Regions from separate parts of the Pseudomonas sp. JDS28PS106 genome, predicted to be linked through region 1. Evidence: riboswitches for the same ligand, from Rfam matches in the RefSeq annotation. Region 1 holds a riboswitch; the other holds the start of a gene.
What was found. A riboswitch is a leader RNA that binds a small molecule or an ion and turns the genes downstream of it on or off. The one in region 1 is predicted to bind cobalamin.
Positions count from the first base shown of each region.

Region 2: another riboswitch for cobalamin. It lies ahead of cobW (cobalamin biosynthesis protein CobW); the one in region 1 lies ahead of TRP66_RS02170 (ABC transporter substrate-binding protein).

Region 1 covers NZ_JBAJGT010000001.1:507,664-511,575, forward strand. Annotated here, with positions in the region: gene TRP66_RS02160 (ABC transporter ATP-binding protein/permease) at 1-1,542, shown strand, start outside; gene TRP66_RS02165 (hypothetical protein) at 1,577-1,879, opposite strand; cobalamin riboswitch at 1,985-2,189, shown strand; gene TRP66_RS02170 (ABC transporter substrate-binding protein) at 2,329-3,354, shown strand; gene TRP66_RS02175 (FecCD family ABC transporter permease) at 3,351-3,912, shown strand, end outside.
Region 2 covers NZ_JBAJGT010000002.1:38,869-42,780, reverse strand. Annotated here, with positions in the region: gene nfuA (Fe-S biogenesis protein NfuA) at 1-334, shown strand, start outside; gene cobM (precorrin-4 C(11)-methyltransferase) at 419-1,165, opposite strand; gene TRP66_RS03355 (cobalamin biosynthesis protein) at 1,197-1,655, opposite strand; cobalamin riboswitch at 1,745-1,956, shown strand; gene cobW (cobalamin biosynthesis protein CobW) at 2,063-3,136, shown strand; gene cobN (cobaltochelatase subunit CobN) at 3,140-3,912, shown strand, end outside.

The DNA.
Region 1 (3,912 bases):
GACACGCTCGGGGAGTTCAAGACCGATGAACTTTATTCACTCATGGGCCAGTATTCGCTGTACATCGCGGCCTACGTGCTGATCGTCGTCTACCTGGAGTGGCTGCGAAAGGCACTGGTGCTGCGCTGGCGGCGGGCGATGACCCAGAGCACCATCGACGCCTGGATGCAGGGCCAGGCCTACTATCGGCTGGGGCTTAAAGGCGAGCCGGACAACCCTGACCAGCGCATCGCCGAGGATATCGACCTGTTGGTCGACCGTAGCGTGCAATTGCTCGCCTCGTTCGTCATCAACGTGGCGCAGGTCGGCGCCTTCGCCATGGTGCTGTGGAACCTGTCGGGCGTGCTCGAATTCGAGCTGCTGGGCCAGCCCGTCGTCATTCACGGGTATCTGCTGTGGATCGCGATTCTCTACACGGCGCTGGGCACGGCCTTCACCCACTTTCTGGGCCGCCCGTTGCAGCCACTGGATTACCAGCAGCAGCGCTTCGAAGCGGACTTTCGCGCCAGCCTGCTGCGCAAGCGCGACCACGCCGAGCAGATCGCGCTCTATCGAGGCGAGGCGGTAGAGAAGCGTCAACTGGCCGAGCGTTTCGAGCGCATCGCCGGCAATTGGTGGCAACTGATGGAACGCATGCGCAAGCTGCAATTCTTCACGGTCAGCTATGACCGGGTAAGCCGGATCATTCCGGTGTTCGCCGCCCTGCCTGCCTTTCTCGCCAAGACCATCACCCTGGGCGGGCTGATGCAGATCCGCAGCGCCTTCACGGCCGTGCAAGGCTCGCTGAGCTGGTTCATCGAAATGTACCCTCGCCTGGCCGCATGGAGTGCGACGGTAGAGCGGGTTGGCCAGTTCCATCAGGCCATCGAGGCCACCAGGGCCCAGGTACGGCCGATTGACCGGGCGCAGGTTTTGCGGGTCGAGCATTTACAGATCCACCAGCCTGACGGCAGCGTGCTGCTCGACGACCTGAACCTTGCCGGCCACGCGGGCGAATGGCTGCAAATTGCCGGGCGCAGCGGGCTGGGCAAGTCTACGCTGTTGCGCACCCTGCACGGGCTCTGGCCGTACTACCGGGGTCACTGGACGCTGCGTGAAGGGCCTAGCCTGCTGATTCCTCAGCAACCGTACCTGCCGACTTTGCCGTTGCGCGAATTGCTGGCGTACCCGGCGGCGCAATGTCCGCCGGATACGCGGCTGGTGGAAGTCCTGCGCGAGGTCGGGCTGGCGCAGCTGGCGGAGCGACTGGATGAGCAATGCGAGTGGCCACGTCAGCTGTCCGGTGGCGAGCAGCAACGGCTCGGACTTGCTCGCGCACTTCTGTATGCGCCGCAGACGCTTTATCTGGACGAAGCGACCAACCAGCTCGATGACGCCAGCGCCTGCGAGTTGCTGGGCAAACTGCGACGCGCGCTGCCCGGCACGCTGGTCGTTGGCATCAGCCACCAGCCGAACGTGGGCCGGTTGTTCGACAGGACGGTGGAGTTGCCGGATTCGCAGCGGGCACATCGCCAGCAAGCTGGCTCCTACGGGACCGGGTAGGAGCCAGCTTGCTGGCGATAAGGCCTGTCGGCGCTCAGCCTTCCCAGGCCACGGTGCGCAGGCGCCACAAGGCGACGTCCAGCAGATCTTTGGTGAACAGAGGTGCAAACCTTGGTTGCAACATCAGCGATTCCATCGTCAGGTCTTCCCGCCCTTCGCGAACCAGACGTTTGAATCCGTCCTGGAACTGGCCGGAGACGATGAAATGAATGGCAACGTCCACCGGGTGCTGCTCATCGACCATTTTCTCCCACCGGGGAAAATGGTAGCCGGCCTCGTGACACTTCTTCACGTCTTCGCGGACGGCCTGGGCGAAGGCTTCTCGTAGTGCTTCCACGGATTTCACCTGCTCGATCGGTTGATAGGCCCACCATAAATAGCACGTCGGGCGCGGCATCGGCAGTCTCCGGCGCAAAGCATTAGCCAGGTCAAGGCTGATCGTTTACCATCGCGCCCCGTCGGTTTCCGAGAGGAACTAACAGGGAATTCGCGCGCTTCGCTCAGCCGAGGCGCAAACGAAACTGCCCCCGCAACTGTAGGCACCGAGCCTGTTCCGAAGCATCTGCAAGCCACTGGGGCGACCCGGGAAGGCCGGAACCGGGCGATGACGTGCCAGTCAGGAGACCTGCCGACCTGCTGCAAACACTGACCGGCGGGGTGTCCGGGAAGGACATCTCCGCGCGCTCTTTCTGCGCTTCGTCTTGCCTTGCCTGCACGGCACTGGCCTGGGATGTGTTTCCTGCATGTACCTTGCGTCCTGCACACGTACGATAGGAGATCGCATTCATGTCCCTGCCCCGCTTCGCCGTCCTGATCGCAGCGCTCATCGGCGCCACCGGTTTTTCGTCGCTCGTGGCCGCCGCACCCACTCATTACCCCCTGACACTGCAGAACTGCGGCATGCCGCTGACGTTCGAGCGGGCGCCTCAGCGCGCGGTCACCATCGGTCAGGCTGGCACGGAAATGCTCTACGAACTGGGCCTGGGCGACCGGCTGGTCGGAACCTCACTCTGGTTCAATGACGTGCTGCCGCGCTTCAAGGCGCAGAACGACAAAGTGGAACGTCTGGCCGACAACGACCCCAGCTTCGAGTCGGTCATCGGCAAGCGCCCCGGTCTGGTCGCGGTGCAGCTGGAATGGATGGTCGGCCCCCAGGGCGTGGTCGGCACCCGCGAGCAATTCCATGACCTGAAGATTCCCACTTACATCATGCCGTCCGACTGCGAAGGCAAGGACAATCTGGTCGGCGCGGATGGCACGCGCCTGGAGCCGTTTCGCATTGAGTCGATCTACACCAGCATCGAGCAACTGGCGCAGATCTTCGACGTCCAGGAGCGCGGCCAGGCGCTGGTGGCGCAGTTGCAAGAGCGTCTGAAAAACGCCCTGGCCAACGTCCAGCGCAACCATGACAAGGACGTGTCGGCGGTGTTCTGGTTCTCCAGCGCCGATCTGGACATCGACCCCTACGTCGCCGGTCGCAAGGGCATCCCGGACTTCATGCTCAAGAGCCTTGGCATGCGCAACATCGTCGAGTCCGATGAAGAGTGGCCGACCGTGGGCTGGGAAACCATCGCCAAGGCCAACCCGAGCATTCTGGTGATCGCGCGTATGGACCGCCGCCGCTTTCCGGCCGACGACTATCGCAAGAAGCTGGAGTTTCTCAAGGCTGACCCGGTTACCCGCAACATGGACGCGGTGAAGAACGACCGTATCGTGATCATCGACGCTGATGGCATGCAAGCCAGCCTGCGCCTGTTCACCGGCATCGAAGAACTCGCTGCCGCGGCCGACCGGTTCAGCAAGGCACCATGAAATTTTCCGCAGCGCTAGGCCATGCATTCTGGGTAACGGCACTGCTACTGGCGGCCGTGCTGGCCGGCACGGCCATCGGCGAGACGGCGATCGGCCCTGAGGCGATCCTTCAGACCCTGGCCAACAAGCTGTGGGGCGCGGGCTACGTGCTCGACCCCATAGACGAGGGCATCATCTGGAACTATCGCCTGACCCGCGCCATAGTCGCTGCCGCCTGCGGCGCGGGGCTGGCGATTTCCGGCGTGGTGCTGCAATCGCTGCTGCGCAATCCGCTGGCCGATCCTTATCTGCTGGGCATTTCAGCCGGGGCGTCGACCGGCGCCGTATCGGTCGCCGTGCTGGGTCTGGGCGCGGGCGCCGTCTCGCTCTCGGCCGGTGCCTTCGCCGGCGCGGTGGCGGCGTTCAGTCTGGTCGCCCTGCTCGCCCGCTCGTCCCGCGGCACGACCGCGGCTGGACACATCATCCTGGCGGGTATCGCCGGTTCGCAGTTATTCAACGCGCTGACCTCGTTCCTGATCACCAAGTCCGCCAGTTCCGAACAGGCCCGGGGCATCATGT
Region 2 (3,912 bases), on a different contig from region 1:
CATGGGCGGCCAGCTGACCATCAAGGCGCCAAACGCCAAGGTGCCGATGGTCAACGCCGACAGCCCGATCAACGAGCGCATCAATTACTACCTGCAGACCGAGATCAACCCCGGTCTGGCCAGCCATGGCGGGCAGGTCACCTTGATCGACGTGGTCGAAGAGGGCGAGCAGAACATCGCCGTGCTGCAATTCGGCGGCGGTTGCCAGGGCTGCGGTCAGGCTGACGTCACCCTCAAGGACGGTATCGAGCGCACCTTGCTCGAACGCATTCCTGAGCTGTCCGGCGTGCGCGACGTGACCGATCATACCCAGAAAGAAAACGCGTATTACTGATCAGTTGATCGCCAGCAATGCGGATCGCCGCCCGCTGGTTCCTACAGTTCCGTTGTAGGAGCCAGCTTGCTGGCGATAGCTTATTTACGGTCGATACAAATGCGCATGCCCGGCGCGATACAGCGATGACTCGCTGAACGGGTCATCCCCCAGCACCTTTCCCACCAGAATCAACGCCGTACGCCGAAAATCCTTTGCCTTCACCTTCGCGGCGATATCGGCCAGCGTACCCTGCACCCAATCCTGATCCGGCCAGCTGGCCCTGTGAATGACGGCGATCGGACATTCCACGCCATAGTGCGGCGTCAGTTCGGCGACGATCTTTTCCAGGTGATTGACGCCGAGATGAATTGCCATGGTCGCTTGATGGCGGGCCAGGTCCCCGAGCTTTTCCCCTTCGGGCATCGACGTCTTGTCCGCGTATCGGGTCAGGATCACGCTCTGGGACAGGTCAGGCAGCGTCAGTTCGGTGCCCAGTAGCGCGGCGCACGCGGCGGTCGCCGTTACGCCTGGGACAATCTCGAAGGGAATGCCCAGCCGGCGCAGATGGCGGATCTGCTCGCCGATGGCGCCGTAGAGGCTCGGATCGCCGGAGTGAACGCGCGCGACGTCCTGGCCGCGTTCATGAGCAAGTTTCATCAGCGCCACGATCTGCTCCAGATGCAGTTCGGCGCTGTTGGTGATTTCATCGGCGGTATGGCCTTCGAGCACCGCCAACGGCACCAGCGAGCCGGCGTAAATGATGACCGGGCAGCTGCGGATCAGACGCTGGCCCTTGACGGTGATCAGCTCCGGGTCGCCGGGGCCGGCACCGATAAAATAGACGGTCAATGGGTTCTCCAGACAGAAAGGTGACGAGTGATTATCCGTTACCCGGACCTGCCAACGCCAAGGCAAATGTCGCCAGACGGGATTTGCGCCGCGGAATCAGCAGGCGCGCCCCACCGCCGGCCAGCTGACTGGCTGCCGCCAATGCAGCGCCTTCGGCGACGCCATGGCAGCCGGTGCGAGCGAACGCCAGCGCCGAGCGATGGGTGAGTTGCGCATCGAAGGGTGCCAGCTGCGCGGGTGGCATCAGCACAAGCGGCAAACCGAGCTGCCGGGCCAGCTCCAGCAGGCCGGGCTCTTCCGCCTTGGCCGTAGTGCTGGCGAGCGCGTCGATGCGCTGGATGTCCAGACCGTGCTCGGCCAGCGCGCCGTCGATCAGTTCGCGAAGATGAGCGGCCTCGCAGTCCTGCCGGCAGCCAAGTCCGACGACCAGAACCTTGGCGCGCAGCGGGCGGTGAGTGGCGCTTCCGGATGTTGGAAAATTGTCGATCATGGCTGCCTGCGGCCGGCAAATGCGCCGCAGCAAATCACGGCAGGGCGGGCATCGTCAATCTGAACGATTGACCTGCCCGCAGGCACTGCGTAGCCTTGCGGGTTCGAGGTTCTCCAGCTGAAGGCTGGAGCTAAGACGGGAATGCGGTATAGGCCGCAGCTGCCCCCGCAACTGTAATCGGTCAGGTCGTTCGCACAGCCACTGCACACGCGGGAAGGCGCGGGCGACACGCGTCACGCGGCCTCTACTGCCGCGTCGCGCCACCGGAAGCCAGGAGACCTGCCTCGAACCGGGCTTGTGCCCGCGAATTCTCACTACAACCGGGCGGGGTGATCCGGTGGCGAATCGAGCCTTGGGCGCCGTGCCCGGCTGTCGTCCTGTCTGCCCGCCGCGCCAAAGGGCATCTGATGAAAACACTGGCCAAGCTTCCCGTCACCATCGTCACCGGCTTCCTCGGCTCGGGCAAGACCACGCTGTTGCGCCATATGCTGGACAACGCGCAAGGCCGCCGTATCGCGGTCATCGTCAATGAATTCGGCGAGCTGGGCATCGACGGCGAAATTCTCAAGCAGTGCAGCATCGGCTGCACCGAGGAGGAGGCCAACGGCCGGGTGTATGAGCTGGCCAACGGTTGCCTGTGCTGCACCGTGCAGGAAGAGTTCTTCCCGGTGATGCGCGAGCTGGTGGCACGCCGTGGCGATCTGGATCACATCCTGATCGAAACCAGCGGCCTGGCCCTGCCCAAGCCGCTGGTGCAGGCGTTCCAGTGGCCGGAGATCCGCAATGCCTGCACGGTCGACGCGGTGATTACCGTGGTCGACAGTCCGGCGGTACGGGCCGGCACCTTCGCTGCTTATCCCGAACAGGTGGACGCCCAGCGCAAGCTGGATCCGAACCTGGACCACGAGTCGCCGCTGCACGAGCTGTTCGCCGACCAACTGGCAAGCGCCGATCTGGTCATTCTCAACAAGGTTGACCAGATCGACGCCGAAGGGCTAGCTGCGGTGCGGGCTGAAATCGCCGAAGAGCTGTCGCCGGCGGTCAAGGTAGTGGAGGCCAGCAACGGCCGCCTGCCACTGAGCGTCCTGCTGGGCGTCAACGCCGAATCCGAGCTGCATATCGATGGCCGCAAGACTCACCACGATCACCACGACGACGAAGATCATGACGACCACGACCATGATGCCTTCGACTCGATCTCCATCGAGCTGCCCGAAGCCGACGAGAGCGTGCTGCTCGATGCGCTGACCGCGCTGGTGGTGCAGCACGGCATTCTGCGGGTCAAGGGCTTCGCGGCGATTCCGGGCAAACCCATGCGTCTGTTGATCCAGGGCGTCGGCACGCGGTTCGACAAGCACTTCGACCGCAAGTGGGGCGCGGACGAAGCGCGTCTGACCCGGTTGGTGCTGATCGGCCAGGCCCTGGATGCGCCGGCCTTGGAAGCGCAACTCACCGCTGCGCTCGCTGCGCTCGCCGGTTGATCCATGCACCTGCTGAGAACCCAGCCCGGCGGATTCGTCCCGGACGACAGTATTGCCGACCTTGGTCAGACGCCGGCCGAGCTGGTGATTCTCTGTAGCGGCGATTCGAGTCTGGCGCTGCTGGCGCAGGCCGCGCAGCAGCTGCCGGACGAGTACCCCAGCCTGCGTCTGGCCAATCCGATGCAGGTGCAGAACCATGCCTCGGTCGACCTCTACGTCGAGGAAGTCCTGCGCCATGCCAAGGTCATCCTGATCTCGCTGCATGGCGGCATCGGCTACTGGCGCTATGGTGTCGAGCGCCTGATGGAACTGGCCGCCACCGGGGTGCAGGTGATTCTGGTGCCGGGCGACGACCGACCTGACCCGGAACTCAGCGACCTGAGCACCGTGCCGGCGGCGGATCGTGACCGGCTCTGGCAGTTTCTGCGCCAGGGCGGGCTGGGCAACGCGCTGGATCTTTATCGGTGCATTGCCAGTCAGTGGCTGGGCCGGGACTATCCCTGGTCCGAGCCACAGCCTCTGCCGCGTACGGCGGCCTATCATCCCCGGCTGACAGGCTCCGGCCCGGCGCTCTGGCATTGCGACTGGACGGTCGGCCAGCCGGTGGCGGCGCTGCTGTTTTATCGCTCCCACCTGCAGGCGGCCAACACCGCGTTCATCGACGAGTTCTGCGCGCGCCTGCAAGCGCGGGGCATCAATCCGCTGCCGATCGCGGTCGCCAGCCTCAAGGAGCCTGGCTGTCTGGATCAGGTGCAGGCGTGGCTCGACGAAGCCGA